Regions from separate parts of the Aliiglaciecola sp. genome, predicted to be linked through region 3. Evidence: predicted binding sites of a transcription regulator. Region 3 holds the regulator's gene; each other region holds the start of a gene.

Region 1 (4,026 bases), on a different contig from region 3:
AGAACTCTTCGCCACCGCCGCCGCCAAGCATAATTTCGCCAGAATCAGCCAGTCTTCTAGCCACCGATAAAATTTCTTTTTGCGCAGTTTCGACTTCACTGATGCGAACCGGACCTAGGGCTTCTAAGTCATCAATTAACATTTCAGCGGCACGTTTAGACATGTTTTTGGTAATTTTGTTTTTCAGTTCATCATCAGCGCCTTTGATTGCTTTGAGTAATGAATCCTGTTGCACTTCACGCAATATTGCTTGAATTGCACGATCATCCACATCCGCAAGGTTGTCAAAGACAAACATTAAGTCTTGGATCTGCTGACTCATTTCCTCGTCTTGTTCGCGTATTGCATCCATCAACTGACCTTCGATATTGGTATCAAGATAATTCATGATATCCGCCGCTGACTTCAAGCCGCCCATTTTCGCGGCTTGTGTGCCCGCTTGACCGGCAAATTGTTTCTCCATAATTTCATTTAGTTCTTGCAAGGCAGCTGGCTGCACTTCTTCAAGATTAGCCACACGCATCATCAAGTCTAAACGCACTTTTTCTGGGAATTGTGCCAGTATTTCTGCCGATTGCTCAGCATCTAAATAGGACATAACTATGGTCTGAATTTGCGGGTGTTCGTTTCGGATGATACTGGCAACTTGTTTAGAGTCCATCCACTTGAGAGAATCGAGACCTTTAGCTCCACTTCCCATTAGTATTTGGTCAATCAAGTTGGCCGCTTTATCTTCACCTAATGCAGCGGTTAAAGCGCGTTTCACGAAGTCTTGGCTTTGGAAACCAATGGTGCTGTAATTCTGTATTTCTTCGATAAAATGTTTATGCACAGCGGTAATTTTAGGCTGGGTCATATCATCGATTTGCGCCATGGCTTGCCCTAAACGTTGCACTTGTTTGGGCTCTAAATGCTTAAGAATTTGAGCAGCGTCCTCTTCTGATAAACTCAAAAGTAAAATTGCGGCTTTATCTACACCTTCTAATTTTCCAACGTCATATCCGCTGGATTCTGGTAATTCTTCTTCAGGCATGTCTATTCCTACTCATCTTGCATTAACCAGCCTTTGACTACCTGAGCTGATAATTCAGGTTCATTGGCGACTAGAGCGCGAACCGCTTTTAATACATCTTCATCTTTGTGTAAATCAGGTAACATCAAAGAACCATCAGCCGCAAAACCAACTTGTCCTTCATCAAACTCTTGAGACAACATACTAATAGTTTCATCTCCTAAGTCCAATGCGCTATCAACATCAAAGTCGTCGCTTTCAGTGGTATCTTGAGGATTAATTAGTCGACTCAACATAGGTTTAACTAAAGCAAATATTAGTACGATAATAATAAGGGCGCCAGCCGCTACTTTTACCGTTTGTGCAAACCATTCTTCTTTATAATAAGGGACTTCAACAGGTACAAAATCATTGTCACGACTAAATGGAATACTTACCACTTCTAAGGAATCTCCTCGGGTAACATCAAACCCTATTCCACCTTGCAGTAAACGACGAATATTAAGCAGCTCTTGTTGCTCCCTTGGTGAAGAAGACTGTGTGCCATCTTCCGCCACTTGGTTCACATAATCGACAGCAACAGACACACTCAATCGTTTAATAAAGCCCGTCTGCTGTTTAGTATGACTAATTGTAGTATCTAACTCGTAATTGCGGGTTTCTTCTTTTGAATTTCTACCGGGTAAGGTTGTTTGTGAGTTGCTACCGGTGGCATTTTCCGGAATGTTAGAGTCTAACGGGGGTTGATTGGTTAGGGCACCTGGAATACCAGCAATTGCGCCACCTACACTATTTTCCTCCACCAACATCTCACTGCGTATAGCCGGCAAATCTGGGTTGTAACGGCGCTGGGTTTGTTCAACAGCGGTAAAGTCCATTGTTACATCCGCTTGAGCGGTGTAATTACCGAGCCCTAAAACGGGTATCAAGATCGAATCAATCTTTTCTAAGTACGCATTTTCCCGTTGTTTTTCTAATTCATATTCTTTTCTAGAACGAGCTGAAGCTGCATCTTGAGAGCCTGAATTAAGTAAACGGCCATTACTATCTGTTACTGTAACTCGACTTGGTTCCATGCCTTGCACCGCTGAGCCGACGATATCGATAATGGCATCCACTTCTTCATTAGACAAACTAGAGCCACGCCCAGAGGTAACAACGACAGTGGCACTGGCTTTTTTCTCTCTTCGTGCAAAAACATTTTCGACCGGTAAAGCAAGGAGTACTTTAGCTCGTTTAACGCCATTTATTTCTTCAATGGTGCGCGCAATTTGCTGTTCCCTTGCGTGCTTTAAACGCTCTTTTTCAACTCGTTGTGAAACCCCAAACCCCATATCTTGCATGATGATTTCAGCACCGGTGTTTTCAGAGGAAGAAGAGAGACCTTGGCGAGTCATATTTAATTTGATCGCTTTGTAGTCGCTTTCCAATACTTTGACAACGTTACCTTCAAGTATGTAGTCGGGGTAATTCTGATCAAGGTAATCGAGGGTTTCAATAAGTTCTTGGGTTTCCATTTTCCCCAAAGGACGGTAAGTAGGTTCTTGTGCCCAAATCACGATAAAAATCGCAATAGCGATACAGATCACTAGCGCAATCACTATGGTCACTTGACGCATAATGTCTACATTGCCCAATGCGTCCATAAAACCAGATTTATGCTCTAATTCTGTGGAATCTGAATAATTGTCATTGTCACTAAGTGCAAGCTCAGTGCTAGTTGCCTCGGCCACGAGTTATCCTCTTGCTAAGTTAAACGGGCATGTTCATGATTTGTTTATAAGCTTCTAGCACTTTGTTGCGTACCTGCACGGTAGCTTCAAAAGCAATGCCTGACTTCTCTTTAGTCAACATCACATCTGCAAGGCTCATATTAGGATCACCCATCTCAAATGCGATCTGTTTGTTTTTTGCATCGAGCTGCATATCGTTCACAGTGTTTATCGCCTGACCTAACATTTCGGCAAAGTTGTGTGAAGAAGGATTGGTGCCAGGTAGCTGCGCAACGTCCATTTGTGCATTGGACGCCATTGCCTGCATTTCTTGATATAAAGATTGTGCTTTGATTTCCATGTGTCGCTCCGGTGGTCAAATCAATAGGCTTTGCGAATGTCAAAAAAAATGGCAAAGCATGAATTTTTTACAGCTATAGCTTGACTAAGCAAACTCAATGCCAACCTTTTATATCTATAAATATCAATAAGTTATGATGTTTGTCATTTTATTGACGGAGTGCAGTTTCCCCACGACTTAAGCTTGGCTAAGCTGAGTAGAGCTTTGAGATTTACCGGAGTAAGTTAACAGGAGGATTAGAAGAGGTATGAACTCATCAGAAAAACTAAAAAAATAGCCGTTGGTTAACGGCTATTTTTTGGGTATTAAATCACTAAGCAGGTAGTTCGATCCCCACTTCGCGCATACGAGCTAGTTTGTATCTCAAGGTACGAGGACTAATGCCCAATCGCTCTGCTACATCTTTACGTCGACCGTTGCACGACTGCAAAGTGTCTAGAATGATTTGATGTTCTTGATGACGTAATTCGCTGCCTAATTTACTATCATCCACCTCGGCTTGATTTCCTTGTTCAGCCACCATAGTTTGGCCAGTCTCAATTTCGATCATCAAATCATTGGCATCAATCGTTTCACCATCAGATAAAATTAACGCGCGTTGGATCACGTTTTCCAACTCTCGTACATTACCCGGCCAAACATGCTGCATTAACTTACTTCTAGCTGAAGCGGTTAAGCTCGGAGCAGGCTGATTACCGTTGTAATGTCTTTCTATCATGTGTTCTGCTAGGGGTACTATGTCCCCTGCTCGCTTATCCAATGGATGCCACATTAATGGGAAAACATTTAATCTGTAGTATAAATCCTCTCTGAATTTACCATCACTGACAACTTGTTTTAAATCACGGTTACTAGTGGCAATCACTCGCACATCTAATGCGATAGTTTTGCGGCCACCTAATCTTTCCACTTCTTTTTCTTGCAATACACGCAATAGTTTT
Region 2 (4,026 bases), on a different contig from region 3:
CGAATTTAAATAAACCATTTTCACTGGATGCTAGCCAAAGGAAGTTGTCATCTTCGACAATAGATACAATACCCGCATCTTTTTTCAATTCAGGAACCAATTCGCGAATATTAAAGTGCTCGAAGGTTTTGTCATCGGGATTAAATCGACTGAAATTACCGTTACGATAACCAATCCAAATATAGTTTTGAGCGTCTAAGAATAAGCTCAGGATTCTATTCGAGGTAGGTGCAGTGGCTGAGTTATCGGCTTCTTTAAATGCCGTAAACGTTTGCTTGGCAGCGTTAAATAAATTAAGACCGCCTCCATCTGTAGCTATCCATAATCGATGCTGGTGATCTTCAAGTATCGCAAAAACATTGCTATTGCTTAGGGAGTCATCGTTGCGAGGCTCATGCACGAAGTGCAGCATTTGATAACCATCGTATCGATTAATTCCCTCTTGGGTAACAATCCATAAATAACCAGTACTATCATGGTATATCTGACGCACTGTTTTTTGCGTTAACTGGGTTGTTAAGTCTGCAGATGAAAAGTAGAAATTAGGAGAATCGTCAGCATTAGCGGTGCTGCTTATTAGGAGGAAAAATAGAGAATACAATATTCCTTTGCTGAACATACTTCTTCACGGCTCATCGTTTTTAACCTAGATTAACCTAATGAAATAACTATGCCAATAAAATGGTAAAAATAGCTGCTAGAAGTCTCTATTTAGCCCAATTGCGGTGGTTAAAAAACAACTCAGCCCCTGCAAAGTCTCACTTTGAGGGGCTGAATGAATTAACCTGAAAGACTTATTCTTGCATTAAGAAGTTTTCTTGATTTACGTAGGCTTCTTCCCAAATGAAGGCTTCTTCCCAGATAAACGCTTCCTCCCAGATGAAGGCCTCTTCCCAAATGAAGGCTTCTTCCCAGATAAACGCTTCTTCCCAGATGAAGGCCTCTTCCCAGATAAACGCTTCTTCCCAAATGAAGGCCTCTTCCCAAATAAACGCTTCTTCCCAAAGCTCAAACTCAAACCCTTCGATGTAATAGTTGCCGTTATCGTCTTTTCGAGCTGCGCCCATGTAATGTTGCTCACCACTTAAGTCTGCAGCGATATCCATACCATTGTTGGCACAACCTGTAGCGGTTGATTCGACTGCTTTAACGGCATTAACACTACCAGAGCCTTGTTGGAAAGGACTGTAAGCAAGTTTGCCATTTGATAGTTGAGCCATTGTAGTGCTACTCATCAAACGACACTTCACATCGTTAGCGCTCAAGCTGGGATCATTTTGTAACATTAACGCGACAATTCCACTTACCACACCTGACGCTTGCGAAGTACCAGACATGATAAATCGATCATTTCCAACCATATATTGTGGAAACTTGTTAGGCATATACATGTCTTCATTCGCTAAGCTGAATATATGACCGCCAGGAGCAACTAAATCTGGCTTAACAAAAGCTTCATGAGTCGGGCCTTGTGAAGAGAATGAAAGCAACTCATCATCGTTAGGGTTATCTTGAGTGTAATTATCCGTTATCGCACCAACACTAATTACATAAGGAACATTAGCAGGCACACCAATAGTCATCGCCGCAGGTCCAGTATTACCAGCTGAGGTAACAACAACAATGTCTTTTTCCCATAATTTCATGATGGCTTGGTTAATTGGGTCTGCCCAGTAATTCGAGCGAGGTGGCGCACCAAAAGACAAGTTTACAACACGAATATTTAATTCTTCATGGTGGTCGGAAACATATTGAATAGCACGAAGTGCATCCAAATAAGTACTGTGACCATCTTCGTAAAAGGCTTTAATTACCACTAAATTAGCATCAGGAGCTACACCTTGGTAATAGCTGCGCATTTGTCCGTCAACCACTGCACGGTCACTGTTAGCAATAATGCCTGAGATATGAGTACCATGACTATTTTCGTCAGTCATATCTTGTGCTTGTATTTCTTGGTTTTCAATTGCGTCAAATGCAGCTGTAATTCGAGGATTATTGTTAGTGTCATTTTTTAACGCTTTATGACCTGCCCAAGCTCCACTATCAATAACGGCTACCGTGATATCTTTACCGGTAATACCATTATCATGTAGCTCATCCGCACCTATAGTATTGACGTAATAACTATTACTATCCCCTTCATTGGCTTGGGTATCATAACCTTTAACCAACTCTCGACTGCAATTTTGAGTAAAGGAAACATTCATCGAGAAGTCATTTTGCTGATAGTTTTCAGCGCCACTTCGGGAAAAAGTTAATTCAACTTTAGCATCATCATAGGCATTCATTTTTGCATAACGACTCAACCAAGAAGAATCCAGTGTCAATTCACCTCTTTGTGAACCAAACAAACTCCAAAATACAGTGGAACCATTAAATTTAACCGACGTTACATTGCCTAAACTCGACGGCCAGGTAAACTTCATTTCATCTACATTGGTTTTCATGTCACGGGCGTTGTAAAGATTCCAACTAACCTTTCTTCTTTCTAAGTCAACAACATGACTTCCGTAAACCTGACAATTATCAAGAGCACCTGCAGTGAACAGTGGTTGGTTTTCAGTAATCGTTATCAAAGCGGGAAAGCTTTTGAGTAATTCCAATTGCAGATCTGAAACCCGCACGCCGATTCCACCGACTAAAGGCAACTCGTGAGTAACTAACCCACCCACTAAGTTAACTAAGTCGTTAATTACTGCAATATCTCCACCTTGAATTAAAATTTCATTATCCATTGATAAGATACTGTCAACGACAGGTAATTCAGGCAATCCCAAAGATGTTGTCAGATTTGAAACGTTCGTTAAATCAGCCACGCTATTAAGATCTAACCCTAAAAGGCTACTACTAGCCGCACTCGCATTCATTGCTGAGCAGCTTAACAAACCACTGACTAAAACTGCGAAAGTACTTCTTTTGTTTAGTTTCATGTTATTTATCTCTTTTTTATGTCCTTGCATCAAATTTTGTAGAACATCGGATGCAGACTCCCTCATCTAACCCCTTCATAGCAATCCTCATGCCAACACACAAAACACCGAATCCATTAGCCTTTAGTCTAATGTGAAAAAAATGAATGCAATCAAAAGGAAAATAACGAGTGTAAAAAACGAAGTCACAAATCAATATTTTCATTCATATTTTTCAATTTAATTTTATTTGAATTTATCGTTCAGGTTTAACCAACAAAGATGAGTTCCAATATTAGCTAGTTGAGATGGGCCTTGGGCGGCTTGAGGCTAGTGTTAAGTTATTAACTGCTATTCAAAAAGCCTAGATTTGTGTCAGTTACTATTTGTTATCTATTGATTATTATTGGATAAAATCATTTACTTAACTAATCCCATTACATAGAGATTCGGACTAAAGATACCTATGCTAAAACGTTGCTGCTTTTTCATTATCGCCCTGCTTACTTGTAATGATGGGTTCGCAGGCTCTGACCCTTTGACGTTGAAGTGTCAAAACCATCCTCAGAAAAAGACAGAAATTTGTGTAATGTCGACCCATTCTGAACACTTTCCTGTGAATGATCTTGTTTTGTATAAACGCGATAAAGACCGCTTTCCTGTGTTTTTAGAAGTAATAAAAGGAGATGTTGCTGTCAGTTGGTTTTGGGGGTTTTCACAACACGGGAAGTATTCTGTGATGGGTTTTGCAGAAGAAGGACACCCTTATTTTCTGGTTTACGAGACCAGCGCTTTTTTGCAAAGTGAACAACGGCCAAAGGCAATAGCTGTTTTATCCGACTACTATTTAACCGATTTATTAATTTTGGAAGATGACGGTACAGCACATTTTGCAAAAGCGGATGGGGTAAATGATGACGAAGATCTGACTGATTGTTTTGACGCGGATATTGATAGTTACTTACACAACGACAATTGTACTGTGAGGATGAATATCTTCGATAAAAGCCATACGCAGTAAATTAAACAGATATGTAAACATCTATATAGGCAAAAATAGGCTTGTCACTTGATTAACAGTATATGCAATTTAATTAGCGCCAAATAAATTAAA
Region 3 (4,026 bases):
AACAATGATGTCTGATGAACCGGTTGAGATTAACGGAAAAGATTTTATTGTTAAAAGTAATGGCTTTGTAGCAAATTTAACTACGCAGGAATATGAACTTAAAAATCATGTGCAAACTCAATATGCGCCTCGTTAGCGCTTTAATCATCAGCTTAGTGTTCAGCGCCGCTGTTAGCGCCGGTGAAAACGACTTTAATTTACCTATCAAAGTTGACTCTAAGTCAAACTTCTTTGATGGCAAAACCAAAACCTCTATTTTTAGAAAAGACGTAAAAATTACCCAAGGCTCCCTTGAAATTTTAGCCGATGAAGTTGAAGTCATCGCCGGCTTGGGTGAAGGTAAAGAAGTATTTATTGCCCGAGGTAAACCGGCAAAGTATAGCCAAACCCTTGATGACGGAAGTAAGATCAGCGCTGCGGCTAATGAAATAAAATACGAAGTTTCCAATCGAACATTAACACTAAATGGCTCAGCTGAATTGAATCAGGATAGCAGCCTTGTTAAAGGTGAATCCATCCAATTCAATATGGAATTGGAACAATTAATAGCTGAAAGCAACAGTAATGCAGAGGGCGGAGTAACCGCTATTTTTCAACCTGAGAGTATCCGTAAACGTCAGGAAGAAGATGCAGACGAAAAATCGAATGATATAGAACATCAAGGCACTGACAAGCAGCAGGACGAGCAACCTTAATGGCAACGTTAAAAGCGACTAACCTAGCTAAATCATACAAATCTCGACAAGTAGTTCGAGATGTTAGTTTAGAAGTGTCTACAGGGCAGATTGTTGGTTTGTTGGGCCCCAATGGTGCAGGCAAAACAACGACTTTTTATATGATTGTAGGGCTTGTACCTTTAGATAAGGGCGATATTTATATTGATCAAACAGCATTAACTTTACAGCCTATGCACATTCGAGCTAGAAAAGGAATTGGGTATCTTCCTCAAGAATCGTCTATATTTCGTAAACTAACTGTTTACCAAAATATCATGGCAATTCTACAAACCCGAAAAGAATTGAGCTCAGATCAACGAGAAGAACAAGCAGATGCATTACTCGACGAGTTTAATATAAATCATATCCGTAATAGCCTAGGAATGAGTTTATCTGGCGGAGAACGCAGAAGAGTCGAAATAGCACGGGCCTTGGCCGCCGCACCCGAATTTATTTTATTAGATGAACCTTTTGCAGGTGTCGATCCAATTTCTGTAAATGATATAAAAAAAATAATTCAACACCTGCGCGATAGAGGTATTGGAGTATTAATAACTGACCATAATGTACGTGAAACCCTAGACGTGTGTGAAAAAGCGTATATTGTGAGTCATGGTGAATTGATAGCTTCTGGAACTGCAGAAGAAGTTTTAAATAATCAACAAGTCAGAGATGTATACCTTGGCGAGCAATTCAAGCTATAGTACAGGTATGTTGTTTTTAACCAAAGCTTTGTGGCTAAACAAGTAAGAATATAAAAACTAAATGAAACCCTCGTTACAATTAAAATTCAGCCAGCAACTAACAATGACGCCTCAATTGCAACAGGCTATCCGTCTATTGCAGTTGTCAACGCTGGATTTACAACAGGAAATACAAGAAGCTTTAGAATCCAACCCGCTTTTAGAAGTAGAGGATGGTTCGGACATCCCCACAGGAGATTCCGCATTAGCAGATAGTAATGATAAATTCACGGAAGAAACCGTATCCGCCAGTTCTGACTCAATGGATACAAACGAGGCATTAGAAAAAGCAGATATTCCGGACGAATTACCCATAGATAGCACTTGGGATGAATATATCAGTGCATCTTCAGCACCCGCATCAATTAGTGGTGGCAGCGGTGGTGATGATGATCAAATTTTCCAAGGTGAAACCAGCGAAAATATACAAGATCATTTGTTATGGCAAATGCGCTTAACCCCCTTTTCCGAAGTAGATACCGCTATTGCCATTGCCATCATCGACTCAATCGATGAATCTGGATATTTAACCATTAGTACTGAAGAAGTGCTCGCGAGTCTCGATCACGAAGAGGTTGAACTGGATGAAGTTGAGTGTGTTCTAAAACGCATTCAAATGTTCGATCCTATCGGTTCTGGCTCTCGAAATCCTCAAGAGTGTTTGATGGTACAAATGAATCAATTTGCCCCAGATACACCTTGGTTAAATGAAGCTAAATTATTAATTAGTGAATATGCAGACCTTTTAGGTAGCAAAGATTACCGCACGTTAATGCGCAAAACTCGTTTAAAAGAAGACGAATTACGCGAAGCAATGCGTTTGTTGCAAACATTAAACCCTCGCCCAGGCAGCGCCCTAATAATTGGTGAATCCGAATACGTGATTCCTGATGTTTCTGTAATGAAAAAGAATGGCCGCTGGCAAGTAGAGTTAAATCCCGACAGTTTGCCTAAGCTAAATGTTAATCAGCAATATGCAGCTATGAGCCGCAATGCTAAAAATACCAGCGACAGTCAGTTCATTCGTTCACATATGCAAGAAGCCAAGTGGTTTATTAAAAGCCTTGAAAGCCGAAACGATACATTGCTCAAAGTAGCCAATTGTATTGTTCAGCAACAAGTCGGATTTTTCGAGCATGGTCCGGAAATGATGAAACCAATGGTGTTAAATGATGTCGCAGAAATGGTGGATATGCATGAATCAACTATTTCCCGTGTTACTACACAAAAATATATGCATACACCAAGAGGAATTTACGAACTGAAGTACTTTTTCTCCAGCCATGTTGCCACAGACTCTGGCGGAGAGTGTTCTTCAACGGCAATTCGCGCACTAATTAAAAAACTTGTCGCTGCAGAGCTTCCAACTAAGCCACTTAGCGATAGTAAGATTGCTGATCTATTGGCTGACCAAGGTATACAGGTTGCCCGTAGAACAATAGCAAAATACCGGGAGTCTTTATCGATCCCACCGTCTAACCAACGCAAGAGCCTGCTGTAGGCTCGTTAACAGAAGGAATACGCTAATATGCAAATTAACCTTACTGGCCATCATGTAGAAATTACAGATTCATTGCGAGATTATGTAGACACTAAATTTACAAAGTTAGAAAGGCATTTTGATCACATCAACAATGTCCATGTCATTCTCAATGTCGAAAAGCTTAATCAAAAAGCTGAAGCGACAGTTCATCTTAGCGGAGGCGAAGTTTTTGCAACCTCAGAACATAACGATATGTACGCAGCCATTGACGGATTAATAGATAAGCTTGATCGACAGGTGATCAAGCACAAGGAAAAGATTAAACGTCATTAACATATATTAGATTATTTAATGGAAATTAAAGACATCCTTTCCTCTGACTGCACAAGTTGTGCAGTTCAGGGGACAAGCAAAAAACGAATTCTTGAAACTATCAGCCTAATAGCGGCAGAAAAGATTGACGGTATTGATCAAACTACCATTTTGAATAGTTTAGTCAGTCGCGAAAAAATGGGTAGTACAGGAATCGGCAATGGTATTGCGCTGCCCCACGGTAGATTAGCTGGGTTAAAAGACGTAGTCGCAATATTAATTACCAGTGATCCGTCCATCAATTTTGACGCAGTCGATAATTGTCCAGTAGATATATTTTTCGCTATTTTAGTACCAGAAGATAAAGCCGCTGGACACCTGCAAACCTTAGCCACTATAGCCACAAAGTTAAGTGACAAAGAGGTTCTTAAACGCATTCGCTGTGCTGAAGACAACGGACAGTTATACGAGGCGATTGTTGCATGAAGCTGATTATTATAAGTGGTCGTTCCGGTTCAGGAAAATCAATTGCACTGCGCTCATTAGAAGATTTAGGCTATTATTGTGTTGATAATATCCCCGTTAACCTTCTGCCTACCCTTACTCATACAGTTATGGATGAGTATGACCAAGTTGCGGTAAGTATTGATGTAAGAAATCTTCCCAAAGTGTCTGGTGAATTGGTGGAAATCCTCGATTACCTGCCTGCCAACTGGGATATGACCATTGTTTATTTAGATGCCAGTGATGACATGCTAATTAAGCGCTTCAG

What was found. Region 3 encodes sigma-54, which starts transcription at its own class of promoters, with help from an activator protein. Its sites were predicted from a motif close to GTTGGCACGNNNNTNGNNT; they were not measured.
Region 1: fliE (flagellar hook-basal body complex protein FliE) is a predicted target of sigma-54. The motif match lies at 3,172-3,190, and genes of this name have one in related genera.
Region 2: ABJV04_RS11220 (S8 family peptidase) is a predicted target of sigma-54. The motif match lies at 3,012-3,030, and genes of this name have one in related genera.

The regions. Positions count from the first base shown of each region.
Region 1 covers NZ_JBDWYG010000062.1:9,170-13,195, reverse strand. The annotation lists gene fliG (flagellar motor switch protein FliG) at 1-1,033, opposite strand, end outside; gene fliF (flagellar basal-body MS-ring/collar protein FliF) at 1,042-2,745, opposite strand; gene fliE (flagellar hook-basal body complex protein FliE) at 2,765-3,085, opposite strand; gene ABJV04_RS16920 (sigma-54 dependent transcriptional regulator) at 3,399-4,026, opposite strand, start outside.
Region 2 covers NZ_JBDWYG010000038.1:456,124-460,149, reverse strand. The annotation lists gene ABJV04_RS11225 (two-component regulator propeller domain-containing protein) at 1-619, opposite strand, end outside; gene ABJV04_RS11220 (S8 family peptidase) at 795-2,933, opposite strand; gene ABJV04_RS11215 (hypothetical protein) at 3,379-3,933, shown strand.
Region 3 covers NZ_JBDWYG010000037.1:52,609-56,634, forward strand. The annotation lists gene lptC (LPS export ABC transporter periplasmic protein LptC) at 1-136, shown strand, start outside; gene lptA (lipopolysaccharide transport periplasmic protein LptA) at 123-695, shown strand; gene lptB (LPS export ABC transporter ATP-binding protein) at 695-1,420, shown strand; gene ABJV04_RS08855 (RNA polymerase factor sigma-54) at 1,482-2,960, shown strand; gene hpf (ribosome hibernation promoting factor) at 2,988-3,275, shown strand; gene ABJV04_RS08865 (PTS sugar transporter subunit IIA) at 3,294-3,740, shown strand; gene rapZ (RNase adapter RapZ) at 3,737-4,026, shown strand, end outside.